DNA from 2 places in the Actinophytocola sp. genome. Region 2 is predicted to be linked to the other one. Evidence: predicted binding sites of a transcription regulator. Region 2 holds the regulator's gene; the other holds the start of a gene.
The links. The regulator LexA, encoded in region 2, represses DNA repair genes until DNA is damaged. The targets are predictions, from matches to a motif close to CGAACACGTGTTCG.
Positions count from the first base shown of each region.

Region 1 (5,984 bases), on a different contig from region 2:
TCGGTCATGCTGACCGAGGCGAACACCATGCGCGCGCTGTCGACCGCGCTCGGCCAGCTGGGCATCAAGCTCGAGTCCGAGCGGCGGGCGCTGTCCACCGGCGAGGAGGAGGCCGAGTCGCTGCGCGCCCGCAAGGAGGAGCTGACCGGTGAGCGGCGCTCCTCGACCAAGGGCTGGCAGGTCCGGATGCGCAGCGAGGTCCAGCGCGCCCGGCTGGAGAACAACCACGAGGTCGCCCGCCAGATGCGTGACCTGCAGTCGTGGTTCCGCCAGGCCATCGACGCCGCGGACCGCGACGCGCTGCCCACACTGCCGGCCCAGGTCGACGCCGCCATGCAGATGGTGTCGGGCCGGGTCGGCGCGTCGGTCAACGCGCGGCTGAACCGGGTCACCGACACCGTGCTCGCCGACCTGTTCTCCGCCGAGGAGCTGGAGATGATCCGCGCGCAGTTCGCCCGCGCGGGTCATCCGCCGATCGTGTTGCGCCCTCCGGAGAAGCGGCAACCGACCACCGAGGACAAGCTGCTCGTGTTCACCGGTGCGACCGGTGGGCTCGGCGCGGGCTCGATGATGGCGCGGTTCCTGCCGGGGGTCGGCGCGGTCGGCGCGGGGGCGAGCCTGGGTGCCACGATGCTGGCGCTGGCCCCGGTCGCGGTCATCGGCCTCGGTGCGGGCTGGTGGCTGCAGCGGACCCGCAAGCACACCGCGGACAAGCAGCACATGAAGCAGTGGCTGTCGGAGTCGATCCTCGATGCACGGTCCACATTGGACCAACTGGTGTCGGAGCAGCTGATCGAGGCGGAGTCCCAGCTCGCGCTCGCGCTCGACGAGGCGCTCGGCAAGCGCATCGCGGGTATCGAGGAGGAACTCCGAGAGGTTGACAAAGCCTTGCGACTTGACGCGTCGGAGCGCTCGAAGCGGCTGGGCGTGGTAAACAAGCGCCTGACGGAGGTCACCTCCGGGCGGGAACGTGCGGAGAAACTCCTCGCCAGCATCCGTGTGGTCCGGGACCGTGCCTGAAGGTTCGGGAACCGGACGGGTCTACGGTCAGTCCCATAGTGGCGCAACAACACAGTCAGGACTTCTTCCCAAGAGGGGGCAACCCGTGTACGTGGACGACGACACCTCGACCGACGACACCTCGACGACCGACACTGACGCCGCTGGTCAGGACGAGCTGACCGTCGAGGTCGACGGCACGGAGTATGAGGTCGAGGAGAACTACGACATGGACGGCGACGGCGCCAACGACACGGCGGTCGTCGAGAGCGAGGACGGCGGCTACCTCGCGTACGCGGACACGGACGCCGACGGCACGGCCGACGTCGCGGTGCAGTACGACGCCGAGGGCAACATCGTCGCGGGGGCCGAGTACGACGCGAGCACCGGCGAGTGGCGCGCGGAGAACGTCGACACGCTGCCGACGCCGACCGGTGACGGCGCGGACGACGCCTCCGGCTCCGACACCACGGACACGACCGACGCGTCGGAGACCTCCGACGACACGTCCGCCGCCGAGGGGGACATCACCGTCGACATGCCGGGCCAGGACGTCAACGCGGGCCCGGCCACCTACGACACCGACGGCGACGGCACCAACGACACCGCGGTCGTCACCGACACCGACGGCACGACCTACGCGTTCACCGACACCGACGGCGACGGCTCAGCCGACCAGGCCGTCGTGATCGAGTCGGACGGCGGCGTGACCGTGGCCGAGCACACCGGTGAGGACGAGTGGACCGTCACCGAGGAGGGTCAGATCAACTCGGACGGTACGTACGAGTCGGAGAACACCGGATCGGGCACGGGTTCGGACTCCGGGGTCGACACCGGCTCGGACACCGGCTCGGACACGGGCGCCGACACGAGTGCCGGGTCGGACTCGGTCTGGGCCGAGCGCTGAGTCGGACCAGCTGCCCCCACAATCGAACAGGCCATCGATCCCGGCGTCCTCGGACGTCGGGATCGGTCATGTTCAGATCCCCGACTCGTACGATTGTGTGCTGAATCGATTCCCGAATCGGTCTTGTGAGAGAACCGACACGATCGGACTCGGTTAGTCGCCGTCGATCTGGTTAACCTCTTTATATCCCAACGCGGCATGCCCCGTCCTAGGCCCGGGCGGGGTCTTCGCCGTTCTTTCAGGACGCCGATGTCCGGCCTTGGACGACGGCGTCCTGTTGACTTTCGGCGTCAGTCAGGAGACGAGACGAGATGACGGCAGTGGCAATCCCGGGTGTGGAGAACGCACCGACGAAGCACCGGCGGCTCCTGTCATGGGTACGTGAGGTGGCTGAGCTGACCACGCCGGACGAGGTGGTCTGGGTCGACGGTTCCGAGGACGAGTGGAACCGGCTGACCAGCGGGCTCGTCGAGGCGGGCACCTTCACGCGCCTGGCCAAGAAGCCGAACTCGTTCTGGGCCGCGTCCGACCCCGACGACGTCGCCCGGGTCGAGGAGCGGACGTTCATCTGCTCGGTCGACCCCGCCGACGCCGGGCCCACCAACAACTGGATGGACCCGGTCGAGATGAAGTCGATCATGACCGAGCTGTACCGCGGCTCGATGCGTGGTCGGACGATGTACGTGATCCCGTTCTGCATGGGCCCGCTGTCCGCGGCCACGCCGATGCTGGGCGTGGAGATCACCGACTCCGCCTACGTCGTCCTGTCGATGAAGATCATGACGCGGATGGGCACCCGGGTCCTGGACAAGTTCTTCGACGACGACGGCGACGAGCGCGACTTCGTGCCGGCCCTGCACTCGGTCGGCAAGCCGCTCCAGCCCGGCGAGCAGGACGTGCCGTGGCCGTGCAGCGAGACGAAGTACATCACCCACTTCCCCGAGGAGCGGCTCATCTGGAGCTACGGCTCCGGCTACGGCGGCAACGCGCTGCTCGGCAAGAAGTGCTACTCGCTGCGGATCGCCTCGGTGATCGGGCGGGACGAGGGCTGGCTCGCCGAGCACATGCTGATCCTGAAGCTGATCTCGCCGGAGCAGAAAGTCTACTACGTCGCGGCGGCGTTCCCGAGCGCGTGCGGCAAGACCAACCTCGCCATGCTCGAGCCGACCATCCCGGGCTGGAAGGTCGAGACGCTCGGCGACGACATCGCGTGGATGCGCTTCGGAGAGGACGGCCGGCTCTACGCGGTCAACCCCGAGGCCGGCTTCTTCGGCGTCGCCCCCGGCACCGACTGGCACACGAACCCGAACGCGATGCGGACCGTCGCGCGCGGGAACTCGCTGTTCACCAACGTCGCGCTGACCGACGACGGCGACATCTGGTGGGAGGGCATGGGTGAGCCGCCCGCCCACCTGACGTCGTGGAAGAAGCGGGACTGGACGCCGGACGCGGACGAGCCGTCCTCGCACCCGAACTCGCGGTACTGCACGCCGATGGCGCAGTGCCCGATCCTCGCCCCGGAGTGGGACGACCCGAAGGGCGTGCCGATCTCGGCGATCTTCTTCGGCGGCCGTCGCGCCACGACGATCCCGCTGGTCACCGAGTCGCGCGACTGGCAGCACGGCACCTTCATGGGCGCCACGCTGTCGTCGGAGACCACGGCCGCCGCGAAGGGCAAGGTCGGCGTGGTCCGGCGGGACCCGATGGCGATGCTTCCGTTCATCGGCTACCACGCGGGTGACTACTTCCAGCACTGGATCGACACCGGCAAGCGGGCCGACGCCGACAAGTTGCCGAAGATCTTCTACGTGAACTGGTTCCGGCGCGACGCGGACCGTAAGTTCCTGTGGCCGGGCTTCGGGGAGAACTCCCGGGTGCTGAAGTGGGCCATCGAGCGCATCGAGGGCAAGGCGGCCGCCACCGAGACCTCGATCGGCTACGTGCCGACCGCGGACGACCTCGACCTGTCCGGCCTGGACACCTCGCGCGAGAACGTCGAGGCAGCACTGAAGGTCGACGAGGACGAGTGGCGCGCCGAGCTTCCGCTGATCGAGGAGTGGTTCGAGAAGGTCGGCGACAAGCTGCCGACCGTGCTGCGTGCCGAGCTGGAGGTGCTCAAGCAGCGACTCGGCTGAGGTTTGGTATCGATTCGGGGGGACCACTCGCGACAGTGGTCCCCCCGAATTCTGCAAGTTGCATCATGGTCGGTGGGGTCGCGGCGTCCACTCTGTACGTAGCGCCGTGATCGTGGGAGGTCGTGCCATGTGCGAGACCGACAGATGCGACAAGTGGAGCTGGCGGTTGTCCCGCTACGACGACCGCGTGCACGCGTTCGTGAGCCACGAGCGGCCGGCGAGCTTCGTCGAGGCGGCGTGTACTCACAGCGTGCCGATCGACAAGATCATGAAGTCGCACGCGGGCTCGCGATGCGTCGCGTGCTTGCTGATCGTGGGCGATCACCTGGCCCAACACCACCAGCTGGGTGCCGGTATCTAGTTGTCCACGTGGGTTGTCCACAGGCTGTGGACGAAGCTGTGCACAGCCTGTGTGGAATTCGGTTGCGGCACAACCCGAAGCCAACGCGGCGACAACCTGCCCGTCATGTCCCGTTCACGTCGGCATGCCGTTGTTGTCCACAGTGGTGTGGACGCCTCGCGGACCTCACCCGGGCGGATGGTTCAGGCACCGGTCGAGCTGCCGTTCGAGGAAGCGGCGGGTGGGTGCGGAGGTCTGCTTGGTGAGCGCGGTCCGGTAGTAGGCCGCGGCGGTCTCCGGTTCGCCGGCCCGCAGCCAGAGCGCGCCGAGAGCGGCGGGCAGCAGGTGGTAGTCGCGTAGCGCGGGCTCGCGTTCGAGCCGTTCGAACTCGCGGTGGTCGACGTCGCCCACCATGGCAGCGGCGATCGCCCGGTTCAGCGCGGCCACGGGCGAGGGTCGCAGGACAAGCAGGTCGTCGTAGAGGGTCACGACGCGAGCCCAGTCGGTGCGCTCGACGTCCGGCGCCATGGCGTGGCAGAGCGCGATGGCGGCCTCGACGTGGAAGGCGGACCGCTCGTCGCCGGTGCACGAGGAGGCGAACGTGCGTGTCCCCTCGGCGATCATGCCCTGGTCCCAGCGCGTCCGGTCCTGGTCGGACAGCAGCAGGACGTCCCCGTCCGGATCGGTCCGGGCTCGCAGGCGGCTGCCCTGCAACAACATCAGCGCGAGCAGCGCCCGCGTTCGCGGCAGGTCGGTCCGGCGGTCCGCGCGGAGCAGCCGGCACAGCCGGATCGCCTCCCCGCACAGCTCGCCGCGGACGGCGCTGTCCCCCTCGACCGCGTCGTACCCGGCGTTGAAGAGCAGGTAGAGGACGGCCAACACACTGTCCACTCGGGACGGATCGACGTCGAGCAGGGAGTCGTTGTCCCGCAACCACCGCTTTGCCCGCACGAGCCGCTGCGCCACGGTCGCCGGCCGGGTGAGCAGCGCCGCCCCGATCTCGCCGACGCCGAGCCCGCCGACGGTCCGCAGCGTGAGCACCACTTGCGAGGCGACGGGCAGTCCCGGATGGCAGCAGAGGAACATGAGCGCGAGCTCGTCGTCGGTGCCGGGTTCGTCCATCCGCTCGGGCGGGAGCAGCAGCGGCAACCGCGCCCGCACGACGTCGTCGTGCCGGACCCGGTCGAGCGCGCTGTTCCGCGCGACCTGGAAGAGCCACCCGGCGGGGTTGTCCGGCACGCCCGAGTACGGCCAGCGTTGTAGGGCGCGCAGCAGCGCCTCCTGCACGGCCTCCTCGGCGACGTCGAGCCGCGCCGGCCCGAGCACCCGCGCGAGCGTGGCCACGATCCGGCCGGCGCTGTGCCGGAACAGCTGCTCGACGAGCTGCCGGGACCGCCCGGCCTCCGGGCCCGCGCCGCCGGCCGACCGCTCGCTCGCCGGGGCCTCCCGCGCGCCGGAGTCGGCGGCGGGAGATCCTCCGGCGTTCGGCATCAGGGCTCGCACCCCTGCTCGCCGATCTTGCGGACCTCGATGGAGCCGAAGTCCAGGTGCGGGTGGCTGGAGAAGATCTTCTCCGCCTCGTCGAGGTCCGTCGCTTCGACGG
Region 1 covers NZ_JBOHGB010000030.1:16,298-22,281, forward strand. Annotated here, with positions in the region: gene ACRDTB_RS13045 (dynamin family protein) at 1-1,020, shown strand, start outside; gene ACRDTB_RS13050 (hypothetical protein) at 1,106-1,906, shown strand; gene ACRDTB_RS13055 (phosphoenolpyruvate carboxykinase (GTP)) at 2,218-4,041, shown strand; gene ACRDTB_RS13060 (hypothetical protein) at 4,169-4,402, shown strand; gene ACRDTB_RS13065 (RNA polymerase sigma factor) at 4,568-5,872, opposite strand; gene ACRDTB_RS13070 (YciI family protein) at 5,872-5,984, opposite strand, start outside.
Region 1: a site for LexA is predicted at 1,930-1,943, ahead of ACRDTB_RS13055 (phosphoenolpyruvate carboxykinase (GTP)). Genes of this name have one in related genera too.

Region 2 (5,984 bases):
GCGAGCTGGTCGCGCGGGTGCACCGGGACGGCGATGTGCTCGCCGAGCGGCACACCGAGCAAGGAACCGTGCTGCATGCCAAGGTGAAAGCCGATCTGGCCGGCATGTTGGAACGTTTTTCCGTGAACGGCACATCCGCCTGATCCGTAACTAGTAGCGATACGGTGGGGCTCCAGATCGGTGACGTTCGGGTCACGGAGGTGTGGTGTGCGGCGAGCTGTCCTAGCAGTGTCGCTGCTGTTCGGGCTGGTGATCCCGGCCCAGGCGGCAGCCGCCCAGCCTGCTGATCCCCCTAAACCTGAGGCACCGGTGAACAAGTGCGCGATGAAGGACCCGCGCCTGGCCGAGCTGTCCGGCGTGCTCGCCGACAAGGACCGCTGGTACATGGTCAACGACGGCGGTGAGAAGGCGACGGTGCTCGTGGTCCGCAAGGACTGCACGGTCGAGCGGCAGATCGTCGGCCAGACCGACCCGTTCGACGTCGAGGATCTCGGCCGCGCGCCGGACGGCACGTTCCTCCTGGCCGACGGCGGCGACAACAACCTCGAGCGGGATACCGCGGCGCTGATCGCGCTCACGCCGGCCGGCAAGTCGACGCTGTATCGGCTGACCTACCCGGACGGCAAGCACGACGCGGAGGCGCTGCTGGTCGGTGCCAACGGCGCGCCGTACTTCGTGACCAAGGACGTGGGCAACGCCGGCGTCTACTCGCCGGTCCGCCAGTTGCAGAGCCCCGGCCCGACCCCGATGAAGAAGGTCGCCACCATCAAGCTGGAGGCGACCGACACCCCGGGCGGCCCGGTGCCGGGCCCGGTCGGCTCGCGGACCATCACCGGCGGCGCGGTGAGCTCGGACGGGACCGTCGTGGCGGTGCGCACCTACACCGACGCCTACCTCTACGCCGCGCCGGACAAGGACATCGTCAAGGCGCTGAACAGCGAGCCGGTGCGGGTGCCGCTGCCGAACGAGGCGCAGGGCGAGGCGATCGCGTTCGAGCCGGACGGCTCGCTGGTCTCGGCGTCGGAGAGGTCCGGCGAGCCGATCCGCTTCGTGAACGAGGCCCTCGAGCTGGTCGCACCGGCGGCCGCGCCGGCGGAGGAGGAGTCCGAGGCGGAGAAGACGCCGGAGTCGGTCGCCCCCGCGCCGGCGGGCGACCTGGCCAGCAACAACGTGGAGAAGCAGGGGCTGCCGATCGTGCCCGCGGCCGGTGTGGCCATCCTGCTCATGATGGGCGTGCTCGCGTCGCTGCGCTGGCGCACCGCGCGGTCCCGCCGCCGCTTCTACCGCGGTTAGCCGAGGTGTTCGGCCGCGCTCAGCAGCAGTTCCTCGCCGCCGGGCGGTGCGACGAGCTGGAGTCCCACCGGCAGGCCGTCGACCATTCCGGCGGGCACGGACAGCGCGGGCAGGCCTAGCACGCTCCACGGGCTGGTCAGCGACAGCAGCGCGGTGCGGACGTCGATCTCCGTGTCACCGATCCGTCCGGTCCGCGCGCCGACCGGTGGGGCCGGGAGCGGAACCGTGGGCAGCGCCAGCAGGTCGTGGTCGGCGAACAGCGAGCCGATCGTGTCGAGGGCCCGGCGCCGGTCCTCGAGTGCCCGCACGTACTCCCAGCCGCGCACCTCCTCGGCCGCCCGCAGCCGGGCCAGCACCTCCTCGTCGAACAGCTCGGGGGCCCTCGCCACGCGCTCGGCGTGGATCGCGTAGGCGTCGCTGCCGTGGATGGCGCCGTAGATCGACAGCAGCGTCCCGGCGTTCGGCACGGCCACGTCCTCGGCGTGCGGCACCAGCGCACGCGCCGCACGTGTCACGGCGTCGTCGGCCGGGTGGAACGTCTCCGGGGCCACCCAGCCGATCCGCGGCCGCGGCGGCTCGTCAGGCTCCGGTCCGGTGTCGGCCAGTACGCGCCACAGCAGCCGGCAGTCGGCGACCGTCCGGGTGAGCGGGCCGACCGCGTCCAGGGTCGGGGACAGCGGGAAGACGCCGTCGCCCGGGATCGCACCGAAGGTCGGCCGCAGCCCGACGATGCCGCAGCACGCGGCCGGGATACGTACCGAGCCACCGGTGTCCGTGCCGACGGCCAGCGGGACAATGCCCGCGGCCACGGCGACGGCGGACCCCGCGCTGGACCCGCCGGACATGGCCGCCGGGCGGTACGGGTTGCGGGCCGGCCCGGTCGCCGAGCGGTCGCCGGTCGGCCCGTAGGCGAACTCGTGCGTCACGGTCTTGCCGACCACGACCGCGCCGGCCTCCCGCAGCCGGCGCACGCACTCCGCGTCCCGCTCGGGCACGTTGTCGGCGAAGTGCCGCGAGCCCATGGTCGTGCGCAGGCCCGCCGTGTCGACGAGGTCCTTCACCGCGACCGGTATCCCGTGCAGGGGCCCGCGATCCCGGCCGGCGGCGAGTTCGTCGGCAGCACGGCGGGCGGCCCCGCGGGCACCGGCCTCGTCGAGCGTCACGAACGCGTTGAGCGACGGGTCGAGCCGGGCGGCGGCCGCCAGCGCGTGCTCCACCAGGTCGGTGGGCGAGCGCCGGCCGCCCCGCAGCTCATCGGCGAGCTCGGCGACGGTGTGCTCGGTGAAGAAGCCCGCACCCGGTGGCCGCGTCACAACCGCCGCAGGACCGCCACGACCTTGCCGAGGATCGTCGCGTCGTCGCCGGGGATCGGCTCGTAGGCCTCGTTGTGCGGCAACAGCCAGACGTGGCCGTCCTTGCGCTTGAACGTCTTGACGGTCGCCTCGCCCTCGATCATGGCGGCGACGATCTCCCCGTTGTCGGCGGTCGGCTGCTGGCGCACCACGACCCAGTCCTGGTCGGCGATAGCCGCGTCGATCATCGAGTCACCGGCGACGCGCAGCAGGAACAGCGCTCCCTCGCCGACGATCTCCTTCGGCAGCGGGAAGACGTCCTCGACGGCCTCCTCGGCGAGGATCGGCCCACCGGCGGCGATACGACCGAGGACCGGGACGTACGCCGGAGCCGGCATGCTCTCGGCGCTCTCGTCGACCGTGTCCTCGCCGACCAGCGTGGCGGCGCCGACCCCGTCGGCCGGCTCCGGCACGGCGTCGGGCGGCAGCACCCCGATGGCCCGCGGCCGGTTCGGGTCGCGGCGCAGGTAGCCCTTCTGTTCGAGGGCGCGCAGCTGGTAGGCGACGGACGAGGTGGAGGTGAGCCCCACGGCCTCGCCGATCTCCCGGACGCTCGGCGGGTAGCCGAACCGCTCCACCCAGGTGCGGATCACCTCGAGCACCTCGCGCTGCCGGACGGGCAGCTCGGTGTCTTCGCCCCGGTCGAGGTCCGGGAAGCTGCGTAGGTTCCCTTTGAGGGGCTTCCGCTTGGGGACACCCTTGGGTATTCCTCCGGGTTTGCGTGGCACTGCCCTGCCTCCCTGCGCGCCGGTCGTCTGTTCGAACGCCCGGATGTGACTGTCTGTTTCAACTGCGACTTCGACGTTAACCGTCCGCCACGACGAGATCAAACACCTGTTCGACGACACGCCGGACGGTTCTCGTTTTTGTCGGTGGCCCGTGGTACAAATTCGCACGAGGGTTCGATCGAACGACTGTTCGAGCTTCGGGCAGGTGTTCGAACGCGACGGGAGGCAGTCATGAGCGTGGTGGCGCACCGGGCGAAGGAGCAGGCCGAGCGGACGCGGGCGCGTGTTCCGGCCCAGCGCGAGGCTGTCGAGCAGGTCGTTCCCCCGCTGCGCCGCCGGACGCGCCCGGTCGCCCCGCCGACCCGGCGTCGCGTCGTGGGTGCGCCCCGGGTGGTCCCGCGGACGGACTGCGCGCCGAGGCGGCCGCACCTGCCCGTGTCGTGGCTGCTCGCGGTCGCGGCCGTCGTGTGCCTGGCCGTGGTCGGCCTGGGGATGTTGGCGAGCTCGGGGCAGGCCTCGGTGCCGGAGCGGACCACGGTGGTCCGGGTGGAGCCCGGGGAGAGTCTGTGGGAGCTGGCCGGCCGGGTCGCGCCGGGCAGCGACGAGAGCGCGGTGGTCGACCGGATTCGCGAGCTGAACGGCGGCCTGGCGGACGGAGTCACGCCCGGCCAGCCGTTAACCGTCCCGACCGCCGGCTGAACCACGGCCGATCGCGCTGCCACGCGACCCTCGTTCGGCGATGCCCGGAGCCACCCCGACTCCGGCGACTGATGAACCGACGCGAGCTACTCGACGAGCGTCCGCTGCCGCGTACGAGTGTCGCCTGCCTGGTTGACGCCGGATGCCGTTCCCGGCACGGGCGATCACGTTCCCCGAGTGACCCGGACAACATCCCCCTTCCGCATGTCCGCACTTGGGCGACTTGCATCATGTGGCGTCTAGGCATACCGTCGACCCCAACATCTAGTAGTTACAGACTTGTAGTTAGTCCACAGGCTGGGGCAGGTTGTCCACCGGCCATCCACAAGGTGATCACCACGTGGGCTTGGCTGCGAGCGGGCGAGACGACGAGGGGTGATCCTGGATGAAGTGTCCGTTCTGCCGCCATGCGGACTCCAGGGTCGTCGACTCCCGGGAGGTGGACGAAGGCCAGGCCATCCGGCGGCGGCGGTCGTGCGCGAAGTGCAGCCGGCGGTTCACCACGGTCGAGGAGGCGGTCCTCGCGGTGGTAAAGCGCTCCGGCGTCACCGAGCCGTTCAGCCGCGAGAAGGTCGTCACCGGGGTGCGGCGTGCGTGTCAGGGACGCCCCGTCGACGAGGACGCACTGCAACAACTGGCCCAGCTGGTCGAGGAGACGATCCGGTCGACCGGACCGGCCGAGGTGCCGAGCCACGAGGTCGGGCTCGCCATCCTCGGCCCGCTGCGCGAGCTCGACGAGGTCGCCTATCTCCGGTTCGCCAGCGTGTACCGCTCCTTCTCGTCGATCGAGGACTTCGAGAAGGAGATCGCGGGGTTGCGGGGAACACCAGAGGCATGAGGCGGCAACGAATCAGGAACAGGTCGGATCGGACGGTGACGTCAGCGGGGACGTCGGTGTCAGGGGTAGCGAGTAACGAGGGAGAGGGACTGGTCATGACGGAGACTGTCGGCGCTTCGGCGGCGCGGGGCGCCCAGGAGGTGAGCCGGGGGCTCACCGTGCGGCGTGTGCACACCACCGATGGTGTGCACCCGTACGACGAGGTCACCTGGGAGCAGCGCGACGTGGTGATGACCAACTGGCGCGACGGCTCGGTGAACTTCGAGCAGCGGGGCGTGGAGTTCCCCGAGTTCTGGTCGGTCAACGCGACGAACATCGTGACCAGCAAGTACTTCCGGGGCGCGGTGGGCACCCCGGTCCGTGAGCACTCGCTGCGCCAGCTGATCGACCGCGTCGTCAAGACCTATGTGGACGCCGGCACCAAGCACGGCTACTTCGCCACACCGGCCGATGCCGAGGTCTTCTCCCACGAGCTGACCTGGATGCTGCTCCACCAGGTGTTCAGCTTCAACTCGCCGGTCTGGTTCAACGTCGGTACCTCGTCGCCCCAGCAGGTGTCCGCCTGCTTCATCCTCTCCGTCGACGACACGATGGACTCGATCCTGAACTGGTACCGCGAGGAGGGCCTGATCTTCAAGGGCGGCTCCGGCGCCGGGCTGAACCTCTCCCGCATCCGCTCGTCAAAGGAGCTGCTGTCCTCCGGGGGCACCGCGTCCGGCCCGGTCTCCTTCATGCGCGGCGCCGACGCCTCCGCCGGCACGATCAAGTCCGGCGGCGCCACCCGCCGTGCCGCGAAGATGGTCGTGCTCGACGTCGACCACCCGGACGTCGAGGAGTTCATCGAGACCAAGGCCAAGGAGGAGCAGAAGATCCGCGTCCTGCGCGACGCCGGCTTCGACATGGATCTCGGCGGTACCGACATCACCTCGGTGCAGTACCAGAACGCCAACAACTCGATCCGGGTGTCCGACGAGTTCATGCACGCCGTCGAGGGGGCCAACGACTTCGGCCTGCGCGCCCGCACCACCGGCGAGATCCTCGAGCGCGTCGACGCGAAGACGCTGTTCCGCAAGA
Region 2 covers NZ_JBOHGB010000018.1:23,682-29,665, forward strand. Annotated here, with positions in the region: gene hflX (GTPase HflX) at 1-143, shown strand, start outside; gene ACRDTB_RS09300 (hypothetical protein) at 208-1,293, shown strand; gene ACRDTB_RS09305 (amidase) at 1,290-2,606, opposite strand; gene lexA (transcriptional repressor LexA) at 2,603-3,268, opposite strand; gene ACRDTB_RS09315 (LysM peptidoglycan-binding domain-containing protein) at 3,605-4,072, shown strand; gene nrdR (transcriptional regulator NrdR) at 4,458-4,910, shown strand; gene ACRDTB_RS09325 (vitamin B12-dependent ribonucleotide reductase) at 5,006-5,984, shown strand, end outside.